2 regions of the Salirhabdus salicampi genome follow, and region 1 is predicted to be linked to the other one. Evidence: riboswitches for the same ligand, from Rfam matches in the RefSeq annotation. Region 1 holds a riboswitch; the other holds the start of a gene.
The links. Region 1 has a riboswitch for thiamine pyrophosphate ahead of tenI (thiazole tautomerase TenI). Riboswitches for the same ligand answer to the same signal wherever they lie in the genome.
Positions count from the first base shown of each region.

Region 2: linked by a shared signal. The riboswitch ahead of tenA (thiaminase II) and the one ahead of tenI (thiazole tautomerase TenI) in region 1 are both predicted to bind thiamine pyrophosphate.

Region 1 is NZ_JANBWE010000001.1:1,000,795-1,008,763, reverse strand. Features, by position in the region: gene NLW78_RS05340 (thiazole biosynthesis adenylyltransferase ThiF) at 1-78, opposite strand, end outside; gene NLW78_RS05335 (thiazole synthase) at 75-842, opposite strand; gene thiS (sulfur carrier protein ThiS) at 845-1,051, opposite strand; gene thiO (glycine oxidase ThiO) at 1,067-2,191, opposite strand; gene tenI (thiazole tautomerase TenI) at 2,181-2,810, opposite strand; TPP riboswitch at 2,881-2,984, opposite strand; gene NLW78_RS05315 (YczE/YyaS/YitT family protein) at 3,232-3,894, shown strand; gene NLW78_RS05310 (NAD(P)/FAD-dependent oxidoreductase) at 3,934-5,055, opposite strand; gene NLW78_RS05305 (M14 family zinc carboxypeptidase) at 5,173-6,348, opposite strand; gene NLW78_RS05300 (alpha/beta hydrolase) at 6,553-7,473, opposite strand; partial or broken gene hlpB (HNH nuclease-like protein HlpB) at 7,952-7,969, opposite strand, start outside.
Region 2 is NZ_JANBWE010000001.1:654,045-662,013, forward strand. Features, by position in the region: gene NLW78_RS03430 (DmpA family aminopeptidase) at 1-780, opposite strand, end outside; gene NLW78_RS03435 (MazG nucleotide pyrophosphohydrolase domain-containing protein) at 800-1,180, opposite strand; gene NLW78_RS03440 (hypothetical protein) at 1,286-1,606, opposite strand; TPP riboswitch at 1,924-2,027, shown strand; gene tenA (thiaminase II) at 2,197-2,880, shown strand; gene NLW78_RS03450 (ECF transporter S component) at 2,877-3,485, shown strand; gene NLW78_RS03455 (ABC transporter ATP-binding protein) at 3,424-5,145, shown strand; gene NLW78_RS03460 (energy-coupling factor transporter transmembrane component T family protein) at 5,120-5,899, shown strand; gene NLW78_RS03465 (glutathione ABC transporter substrate-binding protein) at 5,938-7,494, opposite strand.

The DNA.
Region 1 (7,969 bases):
TGTTTTATTTTGAATCTCCTGTTGTCCATCTTCACCAATAGGAGTAAATCGCTCTTGACGAGAATATCGATTGGTCAAATCGTGCTCATTCCTTCCATTGGGCTACTAGCCGTTCCATAATGTTTTTTTGGTATTCGACCTGCTTCGTATCCAAGTCTGCCTGCTGTAATGGCTAACTTCATAGCTTCTGCCATTTTAACAGGATCGGACGCATTCGAAACGGCTGTATTTAATAACACTCCATCAGCTCCTAATTCCATAGCCTTTGTTGCATCAGAAGGTGCACCAATACCAGCATCTACAATGACGGGGACATTGGCCTGTTCGATAATAAAACGTAAATTTAATGGGTTAATTATTCCTTGCCCTGAGCCTATTGGCGATGCACCTGGCATGATAGCGTGGCAGCCGAGATCTTCTAATCTCTTTGCTAATAACACATCATCTGAGGTATAAGGCAATACAATAAAACCTTCTTTCAATAACTCTTCGGATGCTTTCAATGTTTCTACTGGATCAGGAAGGAGTGTTTTTTCACATCCAATGACTTCAACTTTTACCATATCGCACAGTCCTGATGCCTTCGCCAATTTCGCTGTACGAACGGCTTCTTCGGCAGTCTTTGCTCCAGCTGTATTCGGTAATAACGTATACTTTTCGATATCTAGTTGTTCTAAAAAGTTTGGTTGATGAGATGCAAAAATATTCATACGTCTTACAGAAAACGTTAAAATTTCCGCTTCCGAAACATCTACTGCTTCCTTTTGAACACGAAAATTCGGATATTTACCTGTTCCTAATAAAAGTCTAGATTGAAATTCATATGGTCCAATTTTCAGCATGATTATCCTCCTCCGACAAAATGTAATATTTCAATTTGGTCATGATCCTTAAGTTGTTGTTCCTCATAATTCGCCTTTTCTATAATTCTTCCATTCACTTCAATGATGGTAACCTTTCCCTCAACATCAAAATGCTCTAACAAACGATAAACATTATTCACGTCTGCAGGTATTTCGAGTTGGTCGCCATTTACCTGTATAATCAACATCATCACCTCCTTTATTTAGTGTGTCTCTACCATTGTGCGTGAAGGTGAAACACCTTGAACATCAACTTTTGGGATTCTTCCTGTTATCAAATCAGTTATGATTACTCCTGTTATCGGAGATAGTAAAATGCCGTTTCGATAATGACCTGTTGCAACTAGTAAATTTTGAATAGTTGGATGAGTGCCAATGTAAGGTAGTCCATCATTTGTTTTGGGACGAATACCAGCCCATGCCTTTTCCCATTCAGCATTTATAATACAAGGAATTAACTTCCTCGCTTTATCCATTAATTGTTCAACACCAGCATAAGAAACAGATTCACTAAACGTGTTTGGTTTTACAGTTGCACCAACAATTGTACGCCCACCCTTTTTCGGAACGATGTAGCAGCCACTCGTAAATACAGTGGAAGATAATAAAGGTTGATGAGTTATAACTGAAAAACATTCACCTTTTACTGGAGACGTTTTCATTTCCAACCCTGTTCCCATAAGTAATTGTTGAGTCCAAGGCCCTCCAGCAGCAATAACGTAATCACTATAATAATCCCCTTCACTCGTCTGAACACCAGTGACAGTGTTATCCGTTACATGAAAGGAATAAACACTACAATGCTCTTTAATCTCAGCACCAAGATAGGCTGCAGATTTTGCTAAACCATATGCTAATGCCGGGGCAGAAACTTGGTTGTCTTTTTCGATAAATATAGCTCCCTTTATATCTGTCGAGAGGTTTGGCTCTTTAGCTATCGTTTCTCGTTTGTCTAACCAATGAATTTGTTCTCCATTTTGTTGTTGGATAAGGACCTGCCGTTTAAATTCAACCTTTTCTTCATCTGATAATGCAACTTTCAACATACCTTTTTCAATTAACTCAATATCGATGCCACTACATTCCTTAATCTCTTTCGCTAAACTCGAGAACATTTGTCTACTTTCCTTAGCTAACGGGAAAATCGGATCATTATGCTTTAACTCTGAATGTGCAGCTAACATACCCGCAGCAGCACTAGATGCTTTAGTTGCTAATCGATTTTGTTCTACTAATAATACACGCTTCCTTTCCTTTGATAGATAGTAGGCTACCGCAGCACCAATCACTCCCCCACCTACTACAATGGCATCATACTTATTTCCCACTCTCCCATCCCTCCCAATTAACAATTTCTCTTTTATAATGCTGTACTGCATCCAGTGGATCATTAGCCAAAAATACCTTTGACATTACAGCGATACCAGCAGCTCCACAATCTAATACCGCTTTCACATCATCTGGCTTAATCCCCCCAATAGCCATAACAGGTTTCGAAACAGTGCTAGTCATATACTGCAAATTTTTCACTCCTTTTGGAGGAAGGTTTCGCTTACAGTTCGTGGGAAAAATGTGGCCATACAAGAGAAAATCAGCTCCTTCCTCCTCAGCTATCCTTGCTTCATCAGTTGAGTGAACAGAAGCTCCGATACGTAATTCAGGAAATGATTCTTTTACTTTACGAACTGGAAGAGCATGATTGGGCAGCTGCACCCCCTTCACTCCCAACACTTGTGCAAGATCTACACGGTCATTAATCATTAGTTTTGATAATGGAATTCGTTGATTTAAAAGTTGGTTTATTAAGTCATATATTTCTTTAGCCGACCTATGCTTCTCTCTTAAATGAATGTAATCAACATACGGGTGTATTTTCTTTATAATATCTATCAGTTGTTGATCATCTTGTGTTCCTGTCGTTACAACATGTAGTTCCCTTTTTTTCACCTTAGACCTCCTAAACAAAAAAACCACCCATGCGTATGGGTGGTTTGTAATTAGGGTTATGTTATAACATTTCCTAAACATTCCACTTCCCTACGCTGGCACTAACCAGATCAGGTTCGAAGGGTCCGAATAATTCGTCTCAGTCTTTATTGAAAGACTCCCCTAGTGTTTTATATATATATATTTGTAACTTTAGTATAATATAACATCTTCTATGAAATCTGCCAATCTTTCATAAAAAAAGACATTGAAAACGATTAATTATCTATCGTTTTCTAGCAAAATTCATCATTATCACTCAAAATTACGATATAATTTAAAATATATCACTATATCTCATTTTTCCTTTATATTCCCTCTTTTTTCGTTCTTTTTTTACGTGTTATATTTTACGGACGGAATTTTTTGGAGGTATTCACCATTGTTTTTATACCGTATTTTCTTGTATCTTATTGGGATGTTTATAAATTTTTTAGGTGTAACGTTAATCGTAAAGTCAGCTTTAGGTGCAGGCGTTTGGTCCGCGTTTTTTGTGAGTATATCCGATGTCATGGGAATGACTGTCGGATTTTGGTATGGAGCATTCCAAGTATTCTTTATTTTCGTAAATGCTCAATTACTAGGAATTCGACCCGATTGGGGTGCAGTTATCCCCTTAATATTAGAAGCAGTCATTTTTGATTTCTGGTTAGAAGTTGTATTTCATTCATTGTATTTGCACAATGCTACACTATTAACAAAGCTATCTGTTTTTCTACTAGGAATAACGTTATTAGGTTTAGGGGTAGCGGTTTACATTTTACCAGGCTTCTCAAAAGCCCCAATAGATCAACTGTTTTTATCAATAAGCGAGAAATTTCAATGGAGTGTGCGGAAATCACAAACCGCGTTGGCAGTTGTAGTATTCGGTATAGCTACCTTGTTAAAGGGACCAGTTGGTTTAGGAACTGTAATTGCCACATTATTAATGGGGCCGATGATTCAGTTTTGGCAAGGGAAAGTTCAAAACTGGTATAATCCTTCTACTTCTATTCGAGAAGTTTTTCTCGGCCCTGAGCATGCACACCATATAATAGAAGAATAACAAAGGGAGAGCACCGAATGAACGCTCTCCCAGCTTACTTTATTCAAGTCTAATAGCATTTCTTACATCGTAATCTTTAAAATCAATATGTGTTTCCTCACCTAGTGCTAATTTAGCAAGTTGATCTCCAATATATGGGCCACTCGTTAAACCAGAAGCACCAAGACCATTTGCTACGATAAGTCCTTCGAATCGAGGTATGGAACCTAAAACAGGTAATGAGTTCGGTGTATAAGGACGAAAGCCGACTTTTGTTTCCAAATAAGTGGTATTAGCTATCCCGGGAGCTACACGTAGCGCTTTATCCAAAATCGTGTGAATCCCATGGGCTGTCACTTCATCATCAAAATGAACATTATCTTCATATGTAGTTCCTACGACAACGCGTCCATTTTTGAACGTCAGCATGTATTGATTATATGGAGGCATAACAACCGGCCACTTACTCGTATCAGTGTTCGGGACTTGCAGGTGAACGATTTGAGCTTTTTGAGAAGTAACGTTAAATTTTACGCCAAGTGGCTCAACCAACTCTTTAGCCCATGCTCCACCAGTCACGATCACGCGGTCAGCAAAATACTTCTGATTATTGACGTAAACACCAGTAATGGTGTCTTTTTCCTTCATTAATGAAGCATTTCCGTATACTATGGAAGCTCCATACTTTTTCGCACTACGAATAAGGGCATAGCATATCTCACTTCCGTTCACACGGGCCCCCCCACTAATATGTACGGACGCATAGTCATCCGATAGCAATGGGAAAAGTTCCTTCGTTTCCTTTACAGAAAGCTTTGTCACTTCCCCCATTTCTGGAGTGCTTTTCTGTCGCTCCTTTGCAAGTTCCACCTTTTTATGTAAACGGTCTTCTCCTGAAAATATATTAATAGCACCTACTTGAGAATACCCTGTTTCTGTTTCTCCAACAGCCTCAAGTTCCTCGACTAGTTTCGGATAAAATTTAGCACCCTCAGTTACAAGGCGATACCACGGCTTGTTGCTCCGGTTCGTTAACCAAGGGCAAATAATTCCTGCACCGGCTTTTGTAGCTTGTCCGGAGTCATTTCGGTCTATTAATGTAACACGCGCTCCTCGTTTTGCTAGATGATACGCAGTTGATGCCCCAAGAATTCCCGCTCCTACAACGATGTATGTATTCATGTAAACACCTTTCGTGTATGTATTTCTTCTTTAGCCATTTTAACAGGAATATATGTAACGACACAATTTTCACTTACAAAATAAAAGGAGTGCACAATCGCACTCCTTTTTAGCATGTTACAATTCCCATGGATATTTTGTTAATGGGATATCTTCATAGTCCTCTGGGTTTAGGTCGTAGACAGCTCCACTTGCAACACCTTTAATGATTCCCATCAAACCGGTTTCTACCCCTTTTACAAGCATTCCTTTCTTCTTTTGACCCATGCTATGTGTTTGACCGGTAACTTCAAATAACACGGTACCACTACCATTTAAAGCAAATGAGCCTAATGCCGTTCCTGGTAAATCTAGTCCTTGTCTATATAATGTTATATTGTCAAACGGAGAGTTGCCCATTTGTTGTAATTCATTGTAAGCGGCGACATTTAATTGACGTGAAAAGTCATAGTCATATTTGTCAGCATATTCATTATATTTTTCTCCTTCTTCACTCTCCGGATGTGGAACAAACTGTCCAGAAAGCGATAAAGTGACAGGGTCATCAGAACCGTCATCAACGTAGTACAATCCTTGATGATGCAAATCGATAAATACATCAACGTTGCCAAACTCATCTAATAATGATTTATAAACATCTCTTACTGTTTGCGCTTCAGGTGTTATGTACCAACCTGGTTCAGACGACTGGCCCGGAAAATCTTCCGCCATAGGCGTGTAGTCAAGGTTAGGATTGAAATCTCGATTTACATCAAAACCTGGTCGATTAGTATAATCGTCACCTTGAAGTTTTGCTCTACCATCTGCATGATAGTGGTTCCACGATGGTACAGCATCCTCTAATTGTGGAAACTTCTTAGTTACATCATCCCATGACATATCATTTCCTCTACGGTCTAATTCAGACGCGTCTGGATTCATTTTTGGTAACATGACCAATGTTACTTCTTCTAAAATCTCTTCAACTTCAGCGTTTTGACTTGATGATAACTGTTGAAGAATATTTAATAATGCTTCTGTACCCGTTTTTTCGTTACCATGAATTTCACTTTGTACAAGGATTACTTTATCACCATTCCCAATTCTTGCTTGATAAATGTCTCGACCTTGATTTGACTCCCCGACAACTTCTACCTCAACAAGACCTTTACTGTTTTTTTCAATCTTTTCTAATTTCTTCCCCAGTTGCTCATAATCAGTAAAACCATTGCTTTTGTATGTTTGTTCTTCTGGTGTTCCTGGGTGTTTTCCAGCTGCAAATACTGGCACTACAAGACTGAGAGCAAGAGCCATTACGACAATCGTAAATAAAACTTTTCTCAAAATAAAATCCCTCCTATCATTTTTCATATAGAAGGTTGTCACACATTATTTTCATGAATTGTCAAAAAAAGGTATTTATAACAGAAAAGTTTCGTCGTATTTATTTCTATTTTTGTCAAAAACTTGTCCTTTACGTTACCATATGCTGTATTGTACATATTTAGCAATTAAAGCTCATTTCTTAATGGCTTTGTTTATGAAAGACAATGTTGTCTTACAATATTCTCGGTTTGATAGATGATTTTTGACGTGGTCACCTTTTCTAGTAATCCATAATTTTTTGATCCCATTATATTTATCGAACATTTTCATTGTACAGTTATGGGGAATTGTTGAATCTTTCTCACTATGTATAAAAAAGATAGGACAATCTATATGTTTTAACGCATGGATCGGTTTACTCATCCGCGGGTGCAAGCCGTTGCAAACTAGAGGAAATGTTAACATGATAAAAGGATTGATAAAGCTCGGAAGTTTTGTCCATTTTGTTAAGTTCTCTATTAAATAATCCTCTAAGTTATGAAATGCACTATCCGTAATAATTACATCAACATTTCTTTCCTTTGCTGCCATGATGGCAGATGACCCACCAGTAGACCAACCGATTAATACAATGTTCGTATGCGGATTATGTTCTTTCACAAAGTCGATTGCCCCGATTAAATCATCTTGTTCGTGTATGCCTACAGTTGACTTGTTTCCCTCCGATGCACCACAATTTCGATAATCAAACATAAGGATATCAAATCCGTTATTCCTATAAAATTTCGCTAGATCAAGGGAACGATTCGGATATTTTGTCCGATTACCCAAATACCCATGCGAAAAGATGATGGTAGCTTTTGGTGCGTCTGATTTAATATACCATCCCTTTAAGGTGGTACTTTGGTCATTGCTCATAAAAGACACATCATGATAATTCATGTTATATTTTTTGGGTGTTCCCTTCACTTGGTAGCGCCTTGGGTGACATAGTCTCCATCCTACAATGATACCTATTGCAATCCATAACGGAGCCAATAGAATTTGAACCGTTAATATCATGATATGTTTGATGCTTTGGATAATTGCATTATTCACTTGTGTAACTTGCATTAGTTGAAACTCCCCCCTCCTAAAAAAGTCCTAATTCACTACACAATTTTACATTAATTACCTGTAATTATCTAGTGAATATGGTGCTTTTTTACAACTAAATACCTATGTTTACATATCTATAGAACTGATTTCATTCTTATGAATGAAACTTAGGATATGGGATATTTCTTTGTGGAAACATATTTAATACAGAATACAAACACGAGGTGGAAACAATGCCTTCATTTATATTTCGGATCATAATTGGTTTGATATTTGTTGTCATCTATATACTCATTGCTAATTATCTTCTCTCAACTGGGCGAGAAAGCCTGGATAAGTATTTATTCTTTATTATCTTTGGATTCCTTCTATTTCACACTCCACCAATGAAATTTGCTAATCCGATTAGAGCATATCGGGTTTACAGTAAATTTCGTAGGGATCCAAGTAATAAAGAACACATATTGAATGAATGGGACAAGTGATACATATATTAACGCCCTTTTCGTTT
Region 2 (7,969 bases), 350 kb from region 1:
TGCCGTACGTTTGATCATTCGATTTAGCTGTCGTTCAGATACGGGTAAGTCAGTAGCAACGACCATCATAATGGAACCTTTGTCTTTTTCTTCATAATCTCTTTCTATATAATCCTTTAATTCCTGACCAACATATTTACCGTTTACCGTTAAATCACGTAAAATGCCAAAGTTAGATTGAACGAGTACACCAATTGTATATATGCCGTGATCGAGTTTAATTTTTCGAGATGCAGAACCAATACCACCTTTTAACGAATAACATAATGTTCCTGTTCCTGCACCAACTGCTCCTTCATCAAAATTTGAATCTGCTGTTTCTAATGCTTGTAATACATGCTCCTTCCCAACAAATCCTGCCCGAATATCGTTAAGTAACATGTCGTTACATTCCCCAACAACTGGATTAACTGTTCCTGTTGTACGGCCTATTTCCCGGTTATGCTCTAACATATAGGATATAACTGCATCCATCGCAACTCCTACACTCAATGTATTTGTTAATACGATTGGGGTTTCTAATGTACCTAGTTCTGCTAATTGAACAGTGCCAGTTGTTTTCCCAAACCCATTTAAAACATGACTCGAACCAATCAGCTTTTCTTGAAATGTATTCCCTTGATGGGGAAGGATGGCAGTAACTCCAGTCTGTTGCTCGCCATTACTAAGGGTAACTTGTCCAACCGTTACACCTTCAACATCTGTTATGGCATTTCGCGGTCCAGTCGCAAGCTCCCCAATGGTAACTCCATAATCACGAATCCGTTTTTTGTTGTGCATGAACTTCACCTCGGCTACTTTACTTTATATATCGAACGTCTTTATTTTTCCGTTTCTTTACCTCTTCCATCTTTTTATAATATGCGTTTTCTAAGTCGATTTCAAAAAAGTTTGCGATTTTCATTAAGTATGCAATACAATCAGCCATTTCCTTACCTAAGTTATCCTTTACATTTTCGATTGCATGCTGAAACGCCTCTTCTTCGGAGATTCCGTTTTGAATATCTTTGTTCGTTAAGTTAAACATCGTTCGCAACTCTTCAGCTACTTCGCCAACCTCTGTAGTAAGGAGCATGTAATTGTTTAATAAGGAAGCTCGGCTCTTTTCGTAACTTTCATCATCTATTTCCCAGTTCATATATTTTACAAATTCTTTAGAGAAAGCTTGCATTTCTTTCATTTAAAACACCTCTATAATTTTTTTCATTATAAAAAATTGTATCATATAAAAAGGGCTCTAATGTAACTAGAGCCCTTTTAAATACATCTATCTATCTATTTCTTCCTACAATTGTGAAAAAACTTCATCATTCATATGAAAATAAACGCCACCAATACCGTAATGTATGTACCCGCCTTTTATTAACATGAGATATACTGTCGTTCCATCTTGGAGTTGTATTGATAGTTCTTTCGTATTGTTGTTATTACGATTTCCGATTTTATCTTTAATATCTTGATAAGTGATTGGTTCTGTCATAGTTAATTTCTGAACAAATGTTTTTATTAGTGATGTATTTTTAACTTGATTAAAATGATCAATGTGATGGTTCCAATCATTAAGGCTACGTATATAAGCTGCGTTCACATTACCGATCAAATTCATATTTCCAAATACATCAGCACCATTTCCTATGTTGATTAAAGAAGAAGATTTGCAAATACATCAATTAAATACTACTGATATCCATATTGAGAGAATCGTAGATTATTTGTTCAAGGAAAAACTATAAGTGTTTGTCCCTTATTATAGTGATAAAATTAACAGATTTAAGACTAATAGGTCTGGGTCAACCAATAACATCAGTCTAAATTTTTACCAATGATTCTTTATATAAAAATGAATGATTGTTGAAATTGCATCATACATATACTTTTGACAAGGTCAAAGCAGTGTGATATTGTGTTAAACAACTTAATATGGAAGTCCACTAGGGGCGCCATTTGGCTGAGAAAAGGATGTAATCCTTAGTCCCTTTGAACCTGATCTAGTTAGTACTAGCGGAGGGAAGTGGAGACGACTTTTATTGTTATTAGTCTATGCGTCTGTAATTTATATGCATTCGTGTATTCTTTTTCCTATCTAATTTCCAAGTCGCTCCACCAGGAGCGGCTTTTTTATGTTTATAGAGATTCTCCCCTATGTGACTTCCTCATTAAGTTGAACAATACATAGGAAAGAGGAGGAATTTGTTTATGAGTTTTTCACAACAATTACGTAACGAAGCGGATCACATTTTTGATGCGTGTTTTCATCACCCATTTATTCAAGGAATTGCAAAAGGAGAGGTGGAGAAAGATCAGTTAATTCATTACGTAAAGCAGGATTTCGAATATTTAAATGCGATGATTCAGTCCCGGGCGTTTGGGATGGCTAAGTGTACAAATCGTGAGGACATGGAAATGTTTAACACAGGTATCGATTTTATTCTTAACAGTGAGATTCATCCCCATAACAACTTTTGTGAAGTAGCTGGAGTAAAATATGAAGATTTGCAAGGATACCCTTTAGCACCAACGGCACAACATTATGTTAGTCATATGTTAAACGTTTCTCAAGAAGGAACATTAGGTGAAACTTTAGCAGTAACGTTACCATGTCCTTGGATTTACTTGTATGTTGGAAAGAGAATTTTAGAAGAGTTTGAGATTCATGAGGACCACCCATTCTATGATTGGATTACATTCTACGGGGCCCAAGAAGAGCCGCGAATGAATGTTTATTTACAACGACTTGATGAAATAGCAGAACAATCAACAGAGGAAGAGAAACAAAAAATGTATGATCACTTTATGACGAGTAGTCAGTTGGAATGGATGTTCTTTGATATGGCATATCGTGTTCAAGATTGGCCTGTTCAAGGTGAAAGAGTGAAATGAAGACGACCAAAGGATTAAACTTACGGGAAATTATTGTTATGGCAGCTATTGCCGCCGTTTTTGGTGTTTTATATTTGGTATGGATATTTTTCGGTCAGTTTATTCAGGCCACATTTGGACCAGTAGGGTGGGGATTTATTTCTGGTTTCTGGATTATTGCGCCTATTCTATGCGCTTATATTATTCGTAAACCGGGTGTAGCTCTTATTGCAGAGTTGATTGCAGCAACGATTGAGGTTTTAGTCGGTTCTGTAAATGCAGGGGTCGTATTACTTCTAGGCTTTACTCAAGGTATAGGAGCAGAGTTAGCGTTTGCTATATTTTTATATCGTAACTATCGACTTCCAGTGTTAATGTTAGCCGGTATATTTGGGACATCAGCGAATTTCATGACCATTTACTTCTTGTACGGTTATAGCCAATATTCCAATATTCTAACAGGACTTATGTTTATGGCAATGGTTATTAGTGGAGCACTTATAGCCGGTTGGGGCAGTAAGAGCATTGCAGATGGTTTAAGTCGTACAGGGGTGCTTGCTAACTTTGCACTTGGAAAAATATATCACGAGCAAAGGAATGAACAGTATGCTTCTCAAGAGCAGTGATGTAACCGTTCATTATCCCCTTGAAAGGAATCCAACCATACAAAATGTAAATCTGAACGTAAGAAAAGGGGAAAAGGTGCTTATTCTAGGGCCGAGTGGGGGTGGAAAAAGCACCCTTTCTCTTACCCTTAATGGTATTATTCCGAGGACGATTGACGCAAACAAGTCAGGTGAAGTTATCATTGAATCAAAATCGGTAACAAGTATATCGTTATGGGAAGTAAGTAAGCGAATTGGAGTACTGTTTCAAAATCCTGAGGCACAGTTTTGTATGTTAACCGTAAAAGATGAAATTTTATTTGGATTAGAAAATTTACGGTTAAGTAAAGCAGAGATGCATTACCGTTTAAATGAAGCGCTTGACCAAGTAGGATTAATGGAATGGCGGAATGCAAACATTCATGATTTATCCGGAGGAATGAAGCAGAAGCTCGGTTTTGCATGTTTACTAGCGATGGATCCAGATATTTTGATTCTTGATGAACCAACAGCCAATTTAGACCCGCAGGCAACAGAAAGCCTGTTTCAACTTGTAAATAAATTAGCGACTGAGTTCAATAAAACTGTTATTTTTATTGAACATAAGGTAGATCATGTGTTGCCTTATATCGATCGTATTATTGCAATGGGTGCGAAAGGGAGTATGATTGCAGACGATAAACCTAAATCAGTGTTCGAAAAATATACAAAAACATTACAAGAAGAAGGCATATGGATTCCGAAAGTGTATCGTTTTGCAAAGGACTTAGAAAAGCAAGGAGTTAATTGGACCCGTGTTCCTTTTACGTTAATGGAATGGGAACAAGAATGGAAGAAAGCAAAGCTTCCAGAAAAGACCAACCTCCCACTTATAATTGAAAACAAGAAGAGCAAAATGGGTCCACCTGTTATACAATTGCGGAATATTTCCTTTGGTTATAGCGAAAACCTTACATTACGAAATATTAATATGACGATACATAAAGGAGAATTTATAGCAGTCGTAGGACCAAACGGTGTAGGAAAGAGTACGTTAGCTAAAATTTTAATCGGAATACTGTCTGCTGAAGGTGAGATCAGACTGCATGGAAAACCGGCACATACGAATGATCTATTAAAACGAATTGGGTATGTTTTTCAAAATCCTGAGCATCAATTTGTTTGTGATACGGTTGAAGAAGAACTAACCTATGGAATGACATTACTTGGTCTGGAAGAGCAAATGATGAATGAACAGGTTGATCATCTATTGAAGCAATTTCAACTCGAGAAAAAACGATTCTCTAACCCGTTTTCATTAAGTCAAGGACAAAAACGACGACTTTCTGTAGCATCGATGCTTGCTCATGCTCAAGATTTATTAATTCTAGATGAACCAACATTTGGTCAAGACGAAGTGAATACAGATCGGTTAATGACCTTATTGCAAAGGGAAAATGGTAAAGGAAAGACGATTTTTATGATTACTCATGATATGGATCTCGTCTATCAATACGCAAACAAAGTTATTTTATTAAATGAGGGAGAAATTCAGTATGAAGGTGACGTAGAATCCTTTTTTCAAAGAACATCTATTTTAGAAAAAGCTTCCTTAACTTTGCCAGTTTCCTACAATTTAGATAAAGCAATTATGGAAGTGAAGAAAGGGGGGGTGTATGTTAGCAAACTATCAAAAAAGTAATCACTTTTTACAAAAAGTGAATCCAGTTGCTAAGCTTGCTAGCTTATTTGTTGTGATTGGATTTTTGGCTTTCGTCTTTGATCCTTGGACACCGTTATGTTTGCTCATCATTACCATTATGAGTATTACTCTCTTAGGAAACATTCCGATCCGTTTCTTATTATTCATATTGCTTCCTTTCACCTTATTTGCTTTTAGCTTTTTATGGATACAAGTTGTTTTTCCTGATGAAACAGGTGCTACAATATTATTTCATATTGGCAGCTTTCCTGTAGCACTCGAAAATGTAATGGTGGGATTATCCCTGGGGTTACGATCTCTAGTATTTGTTTCATGGTCAATGTTGTTTGTTCTCACCACTGAGCCAACAAAGCTTATGCTCAGTTTAATTCAAAATTGTAAACTTCCCCCTCGTTTCGGTTATGGTGTGATGGCAGCTTATCAATTCCTACCAATGTTCCGACAGGAGTTAAATCAAATGCGTACTGCTCACCGAATTAGAGGACTCGGCAAACCAAAAGGGTTTAAAGAAAGAGTGAAAGAAATGAAACGTTATACGGTCCCTTTATTAGCTAGTGGTATTCGAAAGGCAGAAAGAGTGGCAATTGCAATGGAATCAAAAGGATTTGACGGTGGTCGAGATCGTAGTTATTATGATTCCATTCGATGGACGAGATATGACGTAATCTATTTCGGGGGTATCCTAATAGTGTTTCTTAGTTTATATGTTCTGAGGAAGGTATATACAGTATAAAAGAGCCTGACACATCGTTGTGTCAGGCTCTTTAGTCATTAGTTGATTGTTACGTCATTGATCATATAAATTCCAGATGGGTGAACCCAGAATCCGTCAACATTTTTACCAACAGCTGAAATGTCTTCATCATTACGAAGGAAGATCATTGGTGCATCTTCTACTTCCTGTAATTGTGCTTTTTCATAGTATTCTAGACGTTTTTCAACGTTTGATTCTTTACGTCCAAGGTCGATATACTCGTCGACATCAGCGTTATCGTAGAACGTACGGTTACCTTCAGCACCGTGAGCATCTGTATGGAATAGGAAATACTGGTTGTAGTCAGCGTCACCAGTCATGTTAGACCAACCAAGAACGAACATATCATGTTCACCTTTCTTCGTTGATTCTAGGTATGCGCCCCATTCCATTACTTTAATTTCAACATCGATACCAATTCCTTTTAATTGTGAAGCAACAACTTCAGCTACATCTACACGTGCCTGGTTATCATTAGTCCAGATAGAAGTTTTAAATCCATCTTCATAGCCCGCTTCTTTAAGAAGTTGTTTTGCTTTCTCCAGATCATAACCATAACCTTCAACTTTGTCGCTATAACCCCAAACACCAGGACCCATAGGACCTTCTGCCTTTGTTCCTACACCGTTAAATACACCTTCTAAAATGATATCAGTGTCAACTGCGTAGTTAATTGCTTGGCGTACTAACTTGTTATTAAATGGTGCTTTTTGTGTGTTAAAACCGATATAGTCAATACCTAGACCAGTACTACGAACTAAATTCATGTTTGGACTATTTTCTACTCGCTCAATTTCTGTAACTGGTACTGGATCAGCAATGTGGCTTTCTCCAGTTTCAACAAGTGAAATTCGTGTTGCATCTTCTGGAATCACTTGGAATACAACAGAATCAATTTTTGGCTTGTCGCCCCAGTAATTTTCGTTTTTAACAAGTTCAATTTCTTGTCCCGGGATCCAGTTCTCAAATACGAAAGGACCTGTACCAGCAGGATTTTGTCCTAAATCAGACCCATGCTCATCAATTGCTTTAGGACTCACAATTCCACCAGCATAGTGAGCGAAGTTAGATAGTAACGGAGCAAATGGGTACTCTGTAACGAATTGAATAGTGTAATCATCTACTACTACAATCTCTTCAATCATTTCAAACAGTTTTTTACGAGGAGATGCAGTTTCCTCATCTAAAATACGTTCGAAATTTTTCTTAACGGCTTCAGCGTTAAATTCTGCGCCGTCATGGAAGACAACGTCATCACGCAGGTAGAATTCCCAAGTGTTGTCATCAAGTTGTTCCCAACCTGTTGCAAGGTTTGGAAGTACTTCCATTTCTTTGTTCTGCTTTACTAAACCTTCATAAATTTTTCCGTGATATACGATCGCGGAAGGAATATCTGTTCCTTTATGTGGGTCTAATTGCGCTGCATCCGAAAGGACACTAATAATTAGTTCTCCACCATCAGCTCCATTACCGGAACTATTTGAATCACTATCTGGTTCTTGTGCACATCCGACGATGAAGACGGATAGTAAAGCTGTCATCATAAGTAGATAAAACGGCTTTTTAAAGTTCATCGTATTTCCCCCTAATATAGATTTATTTTTGTATGGACAAGACTGCCCAACAATTATGTGGAAGTTGTCGAACATTCGTTCAAACAATTCCAAAGGTAATCACCGCCATGCAGTAGCTAGCGCTCGTATACATGCCTTTCTACCATATTGCATGAATTGTAATCATCATTATTAAGAAATGCAGATGATAACGACGCGATTGTGGATTGTCCATGGTAGAAAGAAGTGCATTTAAGCAAATTGAAAGGTTACTAGCAACATAAAGTGGAAGAAGCTGGCTTCATAGAAAGATAAAGGTTATCTACTTCATATAACTTTCTTCCGACTTGTTGGAGCTAGTAGAGGAATATTTGATGGACTACCACCTTGCGCGTTTCTCCTATTATAAAAAATTTCTGAATTTTGTGTTTCTGTTTTCTTTACTTAAATTTAAGGAATGATGACAAAATAGAAAAAACATAACAAATAATCGACA